One region of the Trinickia sp. LjRoot230 genome, then DNA from elsewhere that is predicted to be linked to it. Evidence: predicted binding sites of a transcription regulator. Region 1 holds the regulator's gene; each other region holds the start of a gene.

Region 1 (5,435 bases):
ATCTCGAAAACAGAAAACGCCGTGGCGTCGACCGGATGCGCATTCATCGGAATTTCCTCGCGACAGAGCGGCCCGGCGGCCCGGCGACCGCCGCCATCACCGCGCAGGCCGGTTACTTCGGCTGAGCGACGGTCACGAGCGCCGGACGCAACACGCGATCGGCGATGACATAGCCTTTTTGAAGCACCGAGACCACGGTATTCGGCTCTTGTTCGGCCGGCACCATGGAGATCGCCTGATGGCGATGTGGATCGAATTTCTCGCCGACCGGGTTCAGCGCCACGACGCGGCCCTTTTCGAGCGCGGCCGACAACTGGCGCAACGTGAGCTCGACGCCTTCGCGCAGCTTGACGACGTCGCCGGCGGTGTCCAACAGCGCCGCCTCCAGGCTATCGATGACAGGCAACAGGTGTTCGGCGAAGCTTTCGATCGCGAACCTGCGAGCCTTGGAAACGTCTTCATGCGCACGACGGCGCACGTTCTCGGTCTCCGCTTTCGCGCGCAGGAAATTCTCGTTGAGCTCGGCAATCTTCGCCTCAGCCTCTGCCAATGCAGCCGCTGCAGCCGCCGCGACGTTCTCCGGCTGCGGTTCTACCGCAGCAGCGGCCACGTTCGCCGCCACATCCTCGGGGATCGGCTGTGCCACGGCATCGGCCGGCTTGGAATTCTGGCTGGCCGGATTGTCTTGCGGTTGTTCCATGTCGCTGAATCGTCCTAAAAGTGGAATCAAAAACAGGGCTCGGGCGCGCGTCATCGCGTGGCGTCGCGCGGCAAGACACAATCGGCGGACCGCCGAGTGTTGCCAAAACGCAACTCCGCCCTCGCGCACGTCGATTGAAATGAGGGCAGCCATGTGCATTTCAAGGGCTAAAGACGCATTTGCGCACCGCCGCCGGGCGCCCGAAACGAACCGTAACACCGGTTACCGTGCAAACGCCAAAAGCGCATTGAGGGCTATTCTGGTTTGCCCTAGACTGCCTCCATGCGTGTCATTTCACTGAACCGCGAAACCGCAGCGTCATCCAGCCCATTTCGTCGCTGCCCGTCCCGCTCTTCTTCCCTGGGGGAGTACCGTGAAACTGACCTTTGCAATCGCGGTGGTCGCGCTGGTACTCGTCGCGGGAACCACGACCATCTGCATGTCCGGTGCCGTCACCGATAAAACAACGGAGTACGGCGGTGTTCACGCGACGTTCGAGCAGTTGTTCAATCCCCATCTGAAAGTTTGTCGATAACACGCCTGTCGCGCTTCGTGGGCCGACCGTGCAGCGCGGCCGCGGGCTCGCGGTAGGTGCGCCGCCGCTCGCTCTCCGCCGCGCGCTGCGAGCGGCTCTCGGGTGTTTCCTCGTAAAGCATCTGCGCCACGCTTGCAGGGCCCCGTACTTCGCACACGCCCGCCACCCGTACTTCCCAGACCGTGCGATCAATCTCGATTCGCAACAGATCCCCCACCCGCACTTCCTTGGCAGGCTTGACCGGCGTTCCGGCGACGCGCACGCGGCCCTTTTCGACGGCATCCGCGGCCTGCGAGCGTGTCTTGAAAAAGCGGGCTGCCCACAGCCATTTGTCGATGCGCAAACGCGCACCTGGTTCGGTCGAGATCTTGTAGTTCATCGAAATAGTTCAGACGGGACGCTATCTCTCGCTGCGAACGAATAAGCCTGCGCAACTAGCCTGCCCGGCCGCGAGGCACGCGGCTCGTGCGGTAGGAAATCGACCCGGCCCGGCATCATGCCAGAGCGCCGGCGGGCGCGCTCACGCGCGCGGGCCACCCTTGCAACTGCTGCGCGATGATCTCGGCAAGCGCCGCGATCCACGCCGGCGCGGCGTTCAGACAGGGGACCCGGTGGAACTCCTTGCCGCCGGCCTGCAAAAATTCGTCGCGCACCTCGAGGCCGATCTCCTCGATCGTCTCGAGACAATCCGCGGTGAAGCCGGGGCAAAAAACATCGGCGCGACGCACACCGGCCGCGCCAAGCTCGTGCAACGTCGGCGCCGTATAGGGTTGTAACCATTCGGCGCGGCCAAAGCGCGACTGAAACGTGACCAGGCATTCGCCCGGCGCCAGCGCCAGCGCCGCAATCAACAACGCGGCCGTTTGCCGGCATTGGTCGTGGTAAGGGTCGCCGGCGTCGAGCGTGCGCTTGGGCACGCCGTGGAAACTGAGTATCAGCTTGTCGCCGGCTGCGAAATTGGGACGCCCATGCGCCGCCCAATATTGCCGAACCTGATCGGCGAGCGCGCCGATATAGGCCGGGTGATCGGCATAGTGGCGCACGGTGCGAATCTCCAGTTGATTACGCATGCGCTTGAGCGCCGCAAACGCGGCATCGAAGGCCGTTGCCGTCGTCGACGACGAATATTGCGGATACATCGGCATCAACAATACGCGTTCGGCACCGGCCAGCTTCAGCTGATTGAGCATCGCGCCTATGCCAGGCGTGCCATAGCGCATCGCGTAATCGACGATCACCGGGTAATCGTTTGCATGCAGCAACGCCCGTAACGCTTCCACCTGTTTTTCAGTGTGCACGCGCAGCGGTGAGCCCTCCGGCATCCAGACTGCCGCGTATTTTCTGGCCGACGTGCGTGCACGCCACGGGAGGATCAACCCGCGCAAGATCGGCTGCCAGACCAATGCGGGAATTTCGACCACGCGCGGATCGGACAGAAATTGCGCGAGATAGCGGCGCACCGCGCGCGGCGTAGGTGCGTCGGGCGTGCCGAGGTTGATCAGCAGCACGGCAACGCGGCGAGACGTGGCAGGCTGCGACGGCAGTTCGAGGTCAAAACGCATGGGCTATCGGAAAGGCTTCGCGCCGCGGCAAGCGGTGCCAAACATCGGTTCACGTAACGGCCATTATAGCGACGCGCCCGCACCGGACCAGTTGGCCGTTCGGCCAATGGCGCCCATCGGGCGCTCAACGCATCATGCGCTTCACGCCGAGCGGCAGCGCAGCGTGGCGCGGCCGAGTGCCGCCGCCGTTGCTACGGCTGGCTCAGCGCGGTCGACAACAGCCGCGCCGTGATGTCGACGATTGGAATCACGCGGCTATAGGCCATGCGCGTGGGCCCGATAACGCCGAGCGTACCGACTATCGTGCCGTTCACCTCGTAAGGGGCGGTGACGACGCTCATTTGCTCGATGGGTACGAGCGTCGATTCGCCGCCAATGAAAATCTGCACGCCTTGAGCGTGGCTCGAAACATCCAGTAACTGCAGGAGGCTCGTCTTTTGGTCGAACACGTCGAAAAGCTTGCGCAAACGCGCCATGTCGGACGAAAGGTCTGCTACTTCGAGCAGATTCCGCTCTCCGGAGATGAGCACGGTTTCGCCCGTCTCGGATTCTTCCGTGCTCGCCGTGACGGCGGCGTGCATCAGCGTCGTCATGTCGCCGCGCAGTTCGTCGATTTCCTCGCGCAGCCGGCGTCTCACTTCGTCGAACGAAAGGCCTGCGAAATGCGCGTTGATATAGTTGGACGCCTCGGTGAGCTGCGACGGCGAGTAGTCGCGCTGCGTCGCCATGATCCGGTTTTGCACGTCGCCTTCCGGCGTCACGATGATGAGCAAAATGCGCTTGTCGGACAGGCGCATGAACTCGATCTGCTTGAAGACGTGGCTGCGCCGCGGCGTCAACACCACGCCGGCGAACTGCGACAGGTTCGAGAGCACGCTCGCCGCCGCGGCCACCACCTTTTGCGGCTCGCCCGGCCTCAACGTCCGTTTGACGGCGCGCCTGACGGCTTCTTCATCGGCAACCGACTCCACCGTCAGCATGGTGTCGACAAAAAGACGGTAGCCGCGCGGTGTCGGAATTCGCCCGGCGGAGGTATGAGGGCTCGCGACAAGCCCCATCTCCTCGAGGTCCGACATCACGTTACGGATCGTTGCCGGGCTCAGTTCGAGCCCCGAATAGCGCGAAAGCGTGCGCGAGCCTACCGGCTGACCTTCGACGATATATCGTTCGATCAGCGTTTTCAGCAGAGTTTGTGCACGTGGTTCTAGCATGACGCAAGTTTTAACCAAACACCGATGGCCCCCCGGGTGCGCCCCCGCCCCCGCGCGCTGACCGGCTGCGTACAGCGGCCGGCCTGTCATCGGCACGGCACCATTCTAGCGACAAATCAGCCGCGGCGAACCTGGTGGCTTTACCGTGCCGGTTGCCGCGCCACGGACGGACCGAGGACGACGGTTCTTTTCGAACCTCACCTATGGTGTAATGCCGGCATGGAAATTGGCAGCCAATTCAAGACCGTTGCGCTCGTCGGGCGCAGCAACACGCCCGGCATCGGCGAGCCGCTGACGGCGCTCGCCGCCTGCATCGCGCAGCACGGTTTTCACGTCGTATTCGAAGCCGAAACCGCGCGCAGCATTGGCGCAACCGCTTACGAGTGCGTGACGCCCGCGCAAATCGGGGCACGGGCGGACGTCGCCGTGGTGCTCGGCGGCGATGGCACCATGCTTGGCATCGGCCGTCAGTTGGCGCCCTACCGTACGCCGCTGATCGGCGTGAATCAGGGGCGGCTCGGCTTCATTACCGACATCCCGATCTCGGAAATGCAGCAACGCGTGTCGCAAATGCTGGCCGGAAACTTCGAGCGCGAGGAGCGCACGCTGCTCGAAGCGCGCATCGTGCGCGCCGGGCAGCCGATCTATCACGCGCTGGCGTTCAACGACGTCGTCGTCAACCGCAGCGGATTTTCGGGCATGGCGGAGCTGCGCGTGCTCGTCGATGGCCGCTTCATGTACAACCAGCGCTCGGATGGGCTCATCGTGGCCACACCGACAGGCTCGACCGCTTACGCGTTGTCGTCGCAAGGCCCGATTCTTCATCCGCAATTGCGCGGGCTCGTGCTCGTGCCGATCGCGCCTCATGCGCTGTCGAATCGCCCGATCGTGCTGCCGGACGACTGCAACGTCAGCATTCAGATCATTGCCGGGCGCGATGTCAACGTGAACTTCGATATGCAATCGTTTACCGCGCTCGAACTGAACGACACGATCGAAGTGCGGCGCTCGCGCCACACCGTGCCATTCCTGCATCCGATCGGCTACAGTTACTACGCCACGCTGCGGCAAAAGCTGCACTGGAACGAACATCCGTCCAGCACGGAAGACGACTCCGCGCCGCTTTAGCGCGCCGCGTGAAGACGCCGGCACGTCGAGCCGGCCGTCCATCGAATACGACAACACGACGCCAACACGACCTCCATGCTCCGTCATCTTTCGATCCGCGACTTCGTCATCGTCGCCGCGCTCGAGCTCGAATTCGACCGCGGCTTCACCGTTTTTTCCGGCGAGACCGGGGCAGGCAAATCGATTCTGATCGATGCGCTCGCGCTCACACTTGGCGCACGTGCCGACGCAGACGTCGTACGCACAGGCACCAGCCGGGCCGATATCACCGCGGAGTTCGGCACCGGTCCGCAGGTGGC
Region 2 (5,435 bases), 180 kb from region 1:
TTGATGGGTATGACCGATACGCTCGGCGCCGCAATTGCCGCCCTGCTCGCCAACGGAATGGAGCCTGCCGAAGCTGCCCGCGCGGCGCAGGAATATCTGTATCAAGCCGCGCGCCACGCTTTCCGCCCCGGCATGGGCGCCTACTTGCCCGACCGGTTTTTCTGGGCGCGCGACGAGGACGGCGAAGTGTTTCGAGCAAAGCACGTGCCGAACCTGCCGCGCAACCGGCTGCCGCCTGCCTGAGCCGGGAGCAATCGCGCGGGCCCCCGTCAACGATCGGCGGCCCACGGTATGGACGAAAAAAAACCGCATCACATAGGTGACGCGGTTTTTTTTCGAGGGAACGCGCCGTAAGGCGCGCCCCTCCATGCACGTTCGACCTAAGCCGAAATTACATGTCCATGCCCATGCCGCCCATACCGCCGGGCATGCCGCCACCAGGCATCGGTCCATCCTTCTTCGGCAACTCGGCAATGGCGGCGTCCGTCGTCAGCAGAAGACCTGCAACCGAAGCGGCGTTTTGCAGCGCCGTGCGCGTCACCTTCGTCGGATCGACCACACCGGCTTCGACCAGATCGCCGTACTCGTCCGTGGCAGCGTTGTAGCCGAAGTTGCCCTTGCCAGCAGCAACGGCAGCCACGACGACGCTCGGTTCTCCGCCACCGTTTTGGACGATTTGACGCAGCGGCTCTTCCATCGCGCGCAGGACGATCTTGATGCCGGCGTCCTGGTCGGGGTTCGCACCCTTGACCGTGGCGATGGCAGCACGCGCACGGATCAGTGCAACGCCGCCGCCCGGCACGATGCCTTCTTCAACGGCTGCGCGCGTAGCGTGCAGCGCGTCTTCGACACGCGCCTTCTTTTCCTTCATTTCGACTTCGGTGGCAGCACCGACCTTGATCACCGCCACGCCGCCAGCCAGCTTCGCCACACGCTCTTGCAGCTTTTCGCGATCGTAGTCCGACGTTGCTTCTTCGATTTGCGTGCGGATTTGCTTCACACGCGCCTCGATGTTGGCGCTCACGCCTGCACCGTCGATGATCGTCGTGTTTTCCTTGGCCACTTCGATACGCTTGGCTTGGCCGAGCTCTTCCAGCGTCGCCTTCTCGAGCGTAAGACCCGTTTCCTCGGCGATCACTTGGCCGCCCGTCAGGATCGCGATGTCTTCGAGCATCGCCTTGCGACGGTCACCGAAGCCAGGCGCCTTGACCGCAACGGTCTTCAGGATGCCGCGGATGTTGTTCACGACCAGCGTGGCGAGCGCTTCGCCTTCGACGTCTTCCGCGATGATCAGCAGCGGACGGCCGGCCTTCGCGACTTGCTCGAGCACCGGCAGCAGATCACGGATGTTCGAAACCTTCTTGTCGTGCAGCAGCACGAACGGGTTCTCGAGCACGGCGACTTGCTTGTCGGGGTTGTTGATGAAGTACGGCGACAGGTAGCCGCGGTCGAACTGCATGCCTTCCACGACTTCGAGTTCGTCGGCGAGCGACTTGCCGTCTTCAACCGTGATGACGCCTTCCTTGCCGACTTTGTCCATGGCTTCGGCGATGCGGTCACCGATCGACGCGTCGCTGTTAGCCGAAATCGAGCCGACTTGGGCGATTTCCTTGGTCGTCGTGCAGGGCTTGCTGATCTTGCGCAGCTCTTCGACTACTGCGAGCACGGCTTTGTCGATGCCGCGCTTGAGGTCCATCGGGGCCATGCCCGATGCGACGTATCTCATACCTTCGCGAACGATGGACTGAGCGAGGACCGTAGCCGTCGTCGTGCCGTCACCGGCGTTGTCGCTGGTCCTGGAAGCCACTTCCTTGACCATTTGCGCGCCCATGTTCAGGAGCTTGTCGTCAAGTTCGATTTCCTTGGCGACCGACACGCCATCTTTCGTGACCGTCGGGCCGCCGAAGCTGCGTTCGAGCACGACGTTGCGGCCCTTCGGACCCAGCGTGACCTTCACTGCGTTGGCAAGAATGTTCACGCCTTCAACCATCTTGGCACGTGCGCTGTCGCCGAATACGACCTCTTTAGCTGCCATCTTCTAACTCCTTGAAATCTCTGTGGAATACGAACCGGGGATGGTTACTTTTGAACAACCGCCATGATGTCTTCTTCGCGCATCACGAGCAGTTCGTTACCATCGACCTTGACGGTCTGACCGGCGTATTTGCCGAACAGAACGCGGTCCCCGACTTTGACGTCGAGCGCCATTTGGTCACCCTTGTCGCTGCGCTTGCCCGGCCCGATCGCGAGTACCTCGCCTTGATCCGGCTTCTCGGCCGCGGCTTCGGGGATGACGATGCCCGAGGCGGTCTTGGTTTCCTGATCCAAACGCTTCACGATGACGCGATCGTGCAAAGGACGAAGGTTCATACACACTCCTCTCTTGATTGAGACTGTTGAGACTGAAGAACGCTTTTGCTTTAGGCTGCCCGGCAGCCCGGACGGAATTTGTTAGCACTCACCTGCAGCGAGTGCTAATTATATGGGCGGGTAGCGACGAATTCAAGAAGGGACGGGACAGGAAATGTAAGTATGCGGATGGCTTACCTCGGCAGCGGCCAAAGCGCACCCGGGTATACCTGTAGCACGCGCTAGCGTCACCCCTTACGTCGCAGGAAGTACACATACGCGGCAATGACCAGAACGCCAACGGCATCAACCCCGGCCAGCACCGGTAGCGGGTTGGACCATTTGTCCATGTTGGTCGTGCGGCCATAGTACGGCGGCCCATCGCCAAACGCCTCGGTGAGGTTGACGGCATTGAACGCGACGATCAACACCACGAGCAGCAGCAAGGCCACACCAAAGGCTATACGTACCGATCGATTCTTCATGATGTTGGTACGCGTACTCGAGTTCGATTCAATAGCATCCCTGGGGCGATCGGACCTTCATTGCTTTCGCGCTGTCGAGTAGTCGAAACAGCCCGAGCGCGGGGGCGGATCCAGCAGGTGCAGACTGCCAGCCATCAGGTGAAAACGATTACTTTGTTTCGTCGGACGGATGTTTACTGCAGAATTGGGGCCTCCCTGCCAGTCGGCCTACGCCATGCCAGCAACCTGCATTTTTACGTTGAACCGACAACGACTGTCCAGCCTGCTCTGCCCAGGCTTAGGCGCCATTCCAGCTTTTTCCGGGTACGGGCGTTTCGTCAACGACCCAAATTCGACCGCGGTACCCGACGACGGCCCCCTTCCGAAGGGACGTACTACATTGTCGCTCGTCCGAACGGCGGAAAACATCAGGCGCTCGTCGAGACACTCGAAGACATCGCAAACGGGACACACCGCGCCCAATGGTTCGCGCTATTTCACGAAGGTTCACCGCCAACCGACTTTATGACCATCAACGGTATCCGCCGCGGAAGGTTCCGGCTACATCCGGTGGGATACTGGGGGCGAAGCGAGGGATGCATCACCCTGCCTCACCCATCGCAATTCGACACGCTTCGTAAATGGCTGACAGCGCACCCGCCGGAAAATATCCCTGGCACGCAGATCCCTTCTTACGGCAAGGTCATCGTCCGATGAAACGCAAATTGGTGCTTGTCGGCGGCGGCCTGCTACTCACGTTGCCGGTCTATCTCGCTCTAGCGAATTTCCAGCCGCTCGAAAATCTGTTCCTCTATCACGACGCATGGAAAGCGTTTACTCCGCTGTTCATGCTAGGCAACGCAATCGGGATACATGACGACGGAGCGATAGTGGAAACGACGATGTTCATCGTGAGCTTCGTTCTTGCACTCGCCATCGTCGCGTTGCTCGACAAAGGCATCGCATGCACAAGACGACAACGAACCGAGATGTAGTCCGCAAAGCGTTGTCGTCAGGGCTTTTGACCGTCGTGATCGGCTTCGTGCTTGCGTGGTACGCCGCTAACCTTCCCTACGAATTTGCGCCGCTGCCAGCTTCCATTGCGTTCGTCATGCGCGAATTCAATATCGATACGGTGGCGAACGCCGACGATATCGAGACGATCGGATTGCTCGTCATCATCACGCTGTCTCTGATCGTCGCCGCCCTGCTGGTCTGGCTGGCAAATTCGATGGTTCGTCGCTGGCAACTCCGGCACCATTCCTAACGCAGGCGCCGACGATGGCCTAGCCGTTCAACCAATTCTCCAATTTCAGGCCGGGATAAGTGACGAAGGCGCACTCGTTGTTCGTAACGAGCACCAAGCGCAGCTAAATTGCGGCTCTCCGCGCCCGGCGCGGGCTGACGCTTACGTCCTATTCAAGTTCGGCATACGTGATTGCAGACATCACCACATCGCCTACGTAACACTGCGCGAAGCGCTTCGCAATTTGTTCCGGCTGATACCAGATAGAAGCACATGTTGGCATCGAGCATGAAGCGAGGCATCAAAGTACCTCTACTCACTTTGTTCCTGCTCGCCGCGGCCTTCGTCCATGAACTCCGGCCCGAATTTGGCGAACTTTTTCAGCACGCCCGATAACGCACGGCGTGCGGGGCGGATGCGGATCTCATCGCCAATGCGCTCGATTTCGACCTCAACGTCGCTGCGAGCGTAGGCCAGCTCGGCCGGAATGCGCACGGCTTGAAAGTTGCCGTGCTTGAACGCTTTCGTGGTGTGCATGGCGATCTCAAGTTCGGATGTACGGAGGATGTGCTTTAAGCGATTTTCAACGCAATGTAAATCCACGTATGTACGCCGATCAACGTGCATCGCCATAGCGGCAATTTGGCGTTCGATATCCAGAAATATCCGGCGATAGCGCATAACGCGTTAATAACATACGCGATACAGCGTTTCCCACAATCCGCGGCGTAAGAACCGACCACCGCAAATCTTCGGCCCCTTGGCCGGCCCTTCGCTTGCGCAAGGGCTTGATTCGGTTTCGCCCCCAACAATCTCACCGAGCGCCCCCTACTCCCCCTTAGTTAAACTAGGCTCATCTCCATGTCGACACCTGCTATCGGGGGCTCTGACAGCACCCCGCACTCGCCGCGCGTGGAAAACGTCGATGCTCCCGCCGCAGCTCGGCCCTCCCCGCAAGCCGCCGCTCCTGGAATACTTGGCGGCCTTCAAAGCAGCCCGCATCGTGCCACCCAACCCGCATCGCCGGCCTGGCGCAGCAAGGCCGGCACCGCCAGGCAACTGTCCTCCGAGCAACAGCTCTGGCGACTGATGATGCACACCGGCAATGCTGGCCGGCTGCCGCTTGGCCAGCGGGCAGCGGCGTTCAATGACTGTCTCGGTGAAATCTTGCAATTGCCCGCAGAACAGCAACCACCGTTGATGGCGCAACTTACGGCTCAAATCGGCGAACTACCGCAAGTCAAACGGGCAGCGGCATTCACTGACATCGCCAACGCAATCGACACACTGCATCGCGACGAACGAGCCGAAGCGTTGACAGCTCTCGCCAGCCAGGTCCGCTCACTGCCAGATGTCAAGCGATCGGAGGCTTTCTG
Region 3 (5,435 bases), 3.0 Mb from region 1:
GCGCAAAAGCTCGAATTCTTCGAGATGCTCGTACAAATCGGCGTCAAGGAAATCGAAGTCGGCTTCCCGTCCGCGTCGCAGATCGATTTCGATTTCGTACGCAAGCTCATCGACGAAAAACGCATCCCCGACGATGTCACGATCGAAGTACTCGTCCAGTCGCGCGAGGATCTGATCGCGCGCACGTTCGACTCACTTGAAGGTGTGCCGCGGGCGATCGTCCATCTTTACAACGCCATCTGCCCGTCGTTTCGGCGCATCGTCTTCAATGCATCGAAAGACGACGTCAAGGCGCTGGCGGTCGAAGGCACGCGGTTGATCAAGGAGCAAGCCGAGCGCCGGCCGGACACCCACTGGACTTACGAGTATTCGCCCGAGACGTTCAGCATGACGGAGCTGGCGTTCGCGCGCGAGGTCTGCGACGCCGTGGCCCAAGTCTGGCGCCCCACGCGCGAGCACAAAATGATCGTCAATCTGCCGGCCACCATTGAAGCCGCCACGCCGAACGTGTTTGCAGACCAAATCGAATGGATGGACGGCAATCTCGCCTATCGCGACAGCATCGTGCTTTCGGTGCATCCCCATAACGATCGCGGCACGGCCGTCGCTGCAGCCGAACTGGCGCTGCTTGCAGGCGCCGATCGCATCGAAGGGTGTCTGTTTGGCAACGGCGAGCGCACCGGCAATGTCGATCTCGTCACGCTCGCGCTCAATCTCTATACGCAAGGCATCGACCCGGGCCTCGACTTTTCCGATATCGATGCGGTGCGGCGTGTCGTCGAGCGGTGCAACGCGATTGCGGTGCATCCGCGCCACCCGTATGCCGGCGACCTGGTCTTCACCGCGTTCTCGGGCTCGCATCAGGACGCGATTCGCAAGGGCTTCGCGCAACAGCGCGCCGGCACACCGTGGGAAGTGCCCTATCTGCCGATCGACCCCGCCGATCTCGGCCGCAGCTACGACGCCGTCATTCGGGTCAACAGCCAGTCGGGCAAAGGCGGCTCCACTTTTCTGCTCGAACGCGGCCTCGGCTTTGCGCCGCCGCGCCGGTTGCAAATCGAGTTCAGCCACGCGGTGCAACAGTTGGCTGACGAATCGGGGGCCGAAGTGACGGGGCAAGCGCTCTGCGAACGGTTCGCGAGCGAATACCTGGGCGTGCGCGGGCCGCTCGCGCGCACCGATGCCGCCGTCTTGCGCTGGGGCCGGCAGGAAATCGCCCGCATCGGCGAGGGTGAAGCGGCCGGCGACGGCGAAGCACTCGTCGCGGCACTGGCACGCGCGCTGAGCGCGGTGGCCCCTTGCACCATCGATGTGTGTTCCTTCGAGACGACACGCACCGCGCGTGACGAATGGGCTGCGTTCGTCAGTTGCCGCGTCGGCGGGGCACCGCTGCGCTTTGGCGTCGGCATCCATGAAAATGCGGCGACAGCCGCCGCCGACGCGCTGATCAGCGCCGTGAATCGATTCGAATGGGATGACGACAGCCGGCAACGCGCCGCGTAAGCGGGCAAGATGCGCAGCGGCGCGCCGGACAGGCGTGCTGCGTTGCTAGCTAGGTGTTACGCGCTACGCGTGCGTCGTCGTTGGAGCGAGGGAGCGTTATTCGATCGCGCAGCGCGTCGCGTGCCATGCCACAAGACGCCACTGCCCGGATTCCTGCGCCTGAATGGCCGTGTAAGCGATCGGATAAAGCAAGGCGCCGTTATTCGCCTCCATTTCGATCAGCGCGCGCCCCGTGACGACACAGGTTTCGCTGCCCACCGGCAGCACGTCTTGCGATTGCACTTCGATCTGCCGATAACGGCGGCGCCCGGCGGAAATGGCGTCGATGAACTGCTGCTTCGTCTCGCGCTTGCCGTTCGTGTGGACGAAGGTGACGCTCTCGGACAGCAATTCGTCGAGCAGCGGAACGTCGCCGTCGACCATCGCACGAAACCGGTCACGCTCGAGCACGCGAATCGCCTCGATCATCTGTGCCGCCATTGCTCAGCCCCCATGCGTCCAGATGCCGCGCGGACATCCACGTCAGAAGTTGTATTGCAGATACAGCTGGCTGAAATTTATACCAGGATTCGGCTCTTTGATACCGGCATTCGACACATGTTGAAACCGAAAGCCCGCTTGATACTGCTGACGGGCGCCGAATTGCGCGCCGACGCCGACCGTCTCGGCGAACTGGAAGGCCGTCGAGAGCGTATAGCCATTGTTGATGGTCGGGTGAGACAAGCCGCGCACACCGGCGCCTGCCTCGATAAACGGCCGGATAGCGCCCGCGCTCTTGATGAAGCGGACCATCGGCGAGATGCCGACCTCGTAGATATCATTGCGCGCCGTGCCTTCGCTCGTATGCCAATAAGCCACGTGTGCTTCGCCGACGAGCGAGAAGTGCCAACCGCCGACCTCCCACCAGTTGATACCCGGGTCCCAGACGAGCCCAAGATCGACTTTTTTGACGTGGTGATCGGCCACGCCCCCTGCCAGTTGCACGCCAAAGGTGTCGGCATGAGCGGTTGTGGCGGCCGTCGCGGCCGCGGCAACCGCGCCGGCCGACAAAAGGGAAGCGGCTGCAGCAGAAAAGGGATGACGCCGGTTCCGGTTCTTTTTGTTCATTCGCATACTCCGAAGGGCTCTGCTCTTTAATGGCTCGTTGCGCCCCGCTCGTCGGCAGTTTGTGGCGCGCGCACATCTTAAGATAAGGCGAATTTGCCAGCACTACCGTGTTACGGAAAACAGAATCTCAAAAAATGGGAAGCGACAGCTTCGCCCACCGATGGCGGGATGTTTCGCCCTGCAAGGTTCCACGTCTTGGCGTAGTATTGGCTATCGTTTGAATTTTTCGATAGCCAAAAATGGAACTTGGAGCATTCAACCGACTCCAACATTTAGCACTCAACTCTCGGGAGTGCTAATATCGCGCGGTGAAGCCGTACTTGCGACTAGCGGTAATCTGATTCAGAGGAGTTTCTACGTGAGCAATGCAATGACCCTTCCGAGCCTACTCGCCCAGGCGCCTGCCAAGGCCGCTTCGGCAGGTGCTCTGACGCTCGCGCCGTCGTCCATGCTGCCGGGCCAACTCGGCAATATCGACGCGTACATTCAGGCAGTCAACCGTATTCCAATGCTCTCGGCTGCGGAAGAGCGCCAGTTCGCCACCGAATACCGCGAGCAGAACAATCTCGACTCGGCTCGTCGCCTCGTGCTTTCGCACTTGCGTCTCGTCGTTTCCATTGCGCGCAACTATCTTGGCTATGGCCTGCCGCACGCCGACCTGATCCAGGAAGGCAACATTGGCCTGATGAAGGCGGTCAAGCGCTTCGACCCCGAGCAAAACGTGCGCCTGGTCTCGTACGCCATTCACTGGATCAAGGCCGAGATTCACGAATACATTCTGCGCAATTGGCGCATGGTGAAGGTCGCCACAACGAAAGCGCAGCGCAAGCTGTTTTTCAATCTGCGCAGCCATAAGCAGGGCGTGCAAGCGTTTACGCCGGAAGAAGTGGAAGGCCTCGCGCAAGAGTTGAACGTGAAGCGCGAAGAGGTCAAGGAGATGGAAACGCGTCTTTCGGGCGGCGATATCGCGCTCGAGGGGCATGTCGAAGACGGAGAGGAATCCTACGCGCCGATCGCCTATCTTGCCGACGCGCAAAGCGAGCCGACGGCTGTGCTGGCCGCCCGCCAGCGCGATAAGCTGCAAACGGACGGTATCGCGCAAGCGCTCGAGGCGCTCGATGCGCGCAGCCGCCGCATCATCGAGGCGCGCTGGCTGCACGTGGCCGACGATGGCTCCGGTGGCTCGACGCTGCACGACCTCGCCGACGAGTTCGGCGTTTCCGCCGAACGCATTCGGCAGATCGAAGCCAGCGCAATGAAGAAGATGCGCAGCGCGCTGGCTGCTTACGCGTAATGCGCCGCCGCACCCCGTCAAGGGTGCGGCGGCTCGCTTAGGTAGCGCTCTTAGGTAGCGCTCTTAGGTCGCCCTTTCTCGGGCGGCCTTCCTTCTTCTTTCCTCTTCCAACCGCACAGCGTTCGCGGCCGCCGTCAAGCTGGCTGCGGGTTCTGCCCGCCCGCGGGGGGCAGGCGTATGGCCAGTTGCGTTGCGTAGCGCGCTGCCGCCGGGCCGCACACGATGTGGAACGTATCGGCCGACACCCACGCGACATCGAGCGAGGCAAGACGCTGACGATCGACCGATGCCGGATCGCGTACGACCACGCGTAGCCGCGTCGCCGCCACGGCGTCGAGCGAAACGACGTTCGTCGCGCCTCCGAATACCGCCAGCCAACGCATCGGGTCGGGATCGAGCGGGCCGCTGCCCCCGTCGGCCGTGGCAGAGCCGGATGGCGCCGACGCAGCACCGCCAACGCCAACCGCGGCCGATCCACCCGCCATCGCGGCGCGAATTTCGTCGGCGATCATGTCAGCCTCGGGGCCAATCACCACCTGGACGTTGCGCGCATCGCGCTTGAGCACGCCACGTGCGCCGATCGCCTTGAGTGCCGGTTCCGAAATTTTCTCGGCATCCACCACGGACAAGCGCAACCGCGTCGTGCACGCATCGACGAGCGTCAGATTCGACGCGCCGCCAAGCGCCGCAATGTAACGCATCGCACGCGGCGCCGCCGCGCCGGCTGTGGGCGCGACATAGCCGCCGGCCGCATATGATTCGACTTGCGCGTCGAGTGCGGCGGGCTCACGGCCCGGCGTCGCCATGTTGAACTTGCGGATAAAGAACCGGAACAGGCCATAGTAGGCGACGGCATAAACTGCTCCCACGGGGAGCGCAAGCCAGCCTTTCGTCGACAAGCCGTAGTTGAGCACGTAGTCGATGGCGCCGGCCGAAAACGTAAAGCCGAGATGAATGCCCAGCGCCTGACAGATCGCTAGCGACAACCCTGTCAACAACGCGTGAATCACATACAGCACGGGCGCGAGGAACATGAAGCTGAATTCGATCGGCTCGGTCACGCCGGTCAAAAACGACGTCAGCGCCATCGAAAAGAGCAGCCCGCCCACCATCGCGCGGCGCTCCTTCGGCGCTTCGTGCAGCATGGCCAAACATGCGGCCGGCAGACCGAACATCATGATCGGGAAAAAGCCCGTCATGAAGCCGCCTGCGCTCGGGTCGCCCGCGAAGAAGCGGTGCAGATCACCGGTGACGGCCGCACCACCGCCCGGCGGCGTGAACGTGCCGAACACGAACCAGGCAAGCGAATTGATGATGTGATGCAGGCCCGTCACGAGCAACAAGCGGTTCAGCGTGCCGTAGACGAACACACCGAGCGCACCGGCCGTCGTAAGCCAATGGCCGATTGTATCGATGGCCGCCTGAACCGGTTGCCAGACATAGCCGAACACAATACCAAGCACGACGCATACGAGCCCGGTCACGATCGGCACGAAGCGCTTGCCGCCGAAGAACGCAAGGTAATCGGGCA

The links. The regulator HrcA, encoded in region 1, represses chaperone genes, less so after heat shock. The targets are predictions, from matches to a motif close to TTAGCACTCNNNNNNNNNGAGTGCTAA.
Region 2: the regulator HrcA is predicted to act here: its motif matches at 2,452-2,478, upstream of groES (co-chaperone GroES).
Region 3: the regulator HrcA is predicted to act here: its motif matches at 2,883-2,909, upstream of rpoH (RNA polymerase sigma factor RpoH).

The regions. Positions count from the first base shown of each region.
Region 1 is NZ_CAXUQX020000001.1:764,488-769,922, reverse strand. Features, by position in the region: gene ACSQ20_RS03655 (thioredoxin family protein) at 1-47, opposite strand, end outside; gene grpE (nucleotide exchange factor GrpE) at 113-700, opposite strand; gene ACSQ20_RS03645 (hypothetical protein) at 990-1,217, opposite strand; gene ACSQ20_RS03640 (RNA-binding S4 domain-containing protein) at 1,207-1,614, opposite strand; gene hemH (ferrochelatase) at 1,730-2,797, opposite strand; gene hrcA (heat-inducible transcriptional repressor HrcA) at 2,989-4,008, opposite strand; gene ACSQ20_RS03625 (NAD kinase) at 4,228-5,136, shown strand; gene recN (DNA repair protein RecN) at 5,212-5,435, shown strand, end outside.
Region 2 is NZ_CAXUQX020000001.1:945,570-951,004, reverse strand. Features, by position in the region: gene ACSQ20_RS04420 (hydroxymethylpyrimidine/phosphomethylpyrimidine kinase) at 1-243, shown strand, start outside; gene groL (chaperonin GroEL) at 392-2,035, opposite strand; gene groES (co-chaperone GroES) at 2,080-2,370, opposite strand; gene ACSQ20_RS04405 (hypothetical protein) at 2,598-2,834, opposite strand; gene ACSQ20_RS04400 (tlde1 domain-containing protein) at 2,952-3,530, shown strand; gene ACSQ20_RS04395 (hypothetical protein) at 3,527-3,808, shown strand; gene ACSQ20_RS04390 (hypothetical protein) at 3,778-4,080, shown strand; partial or broken gene ACSQ20_RS04385 (hypothetical protein) at 4,100-4,361, opposite strand; gene ACSQ20_RS04380 (antitoxin) at 4,372-4,596, opposite strand; gene ACSQ20_RS04375 (hypothetical protein) at 4,921-5,435, shown strand, end outside.
Region 3 is NZ_CAXUQX020000001.1:3,809,717-3,815,151, forward strand. Features, by position in the region: gene leuA (2-isopropylmalate synthase) at 1-1,503, shown strand, start outside; gene ACSQ20_RS17365 (nuclear transport factor 2 family protein) at 1,600-1,983, opposite strand; gene ACSQ20_RS17370 (acyloxyacyl hydrolase) at 2,026-2,610, opposite strand; gene rpoH (RNA polymerase sigma factor RpoH) at 2,969-3,904, shown strand; gene nagE (N-acetylglucosamine-specific PTS transporter subunit IIBC) at 4,039-5,435, opposite strand, start outside.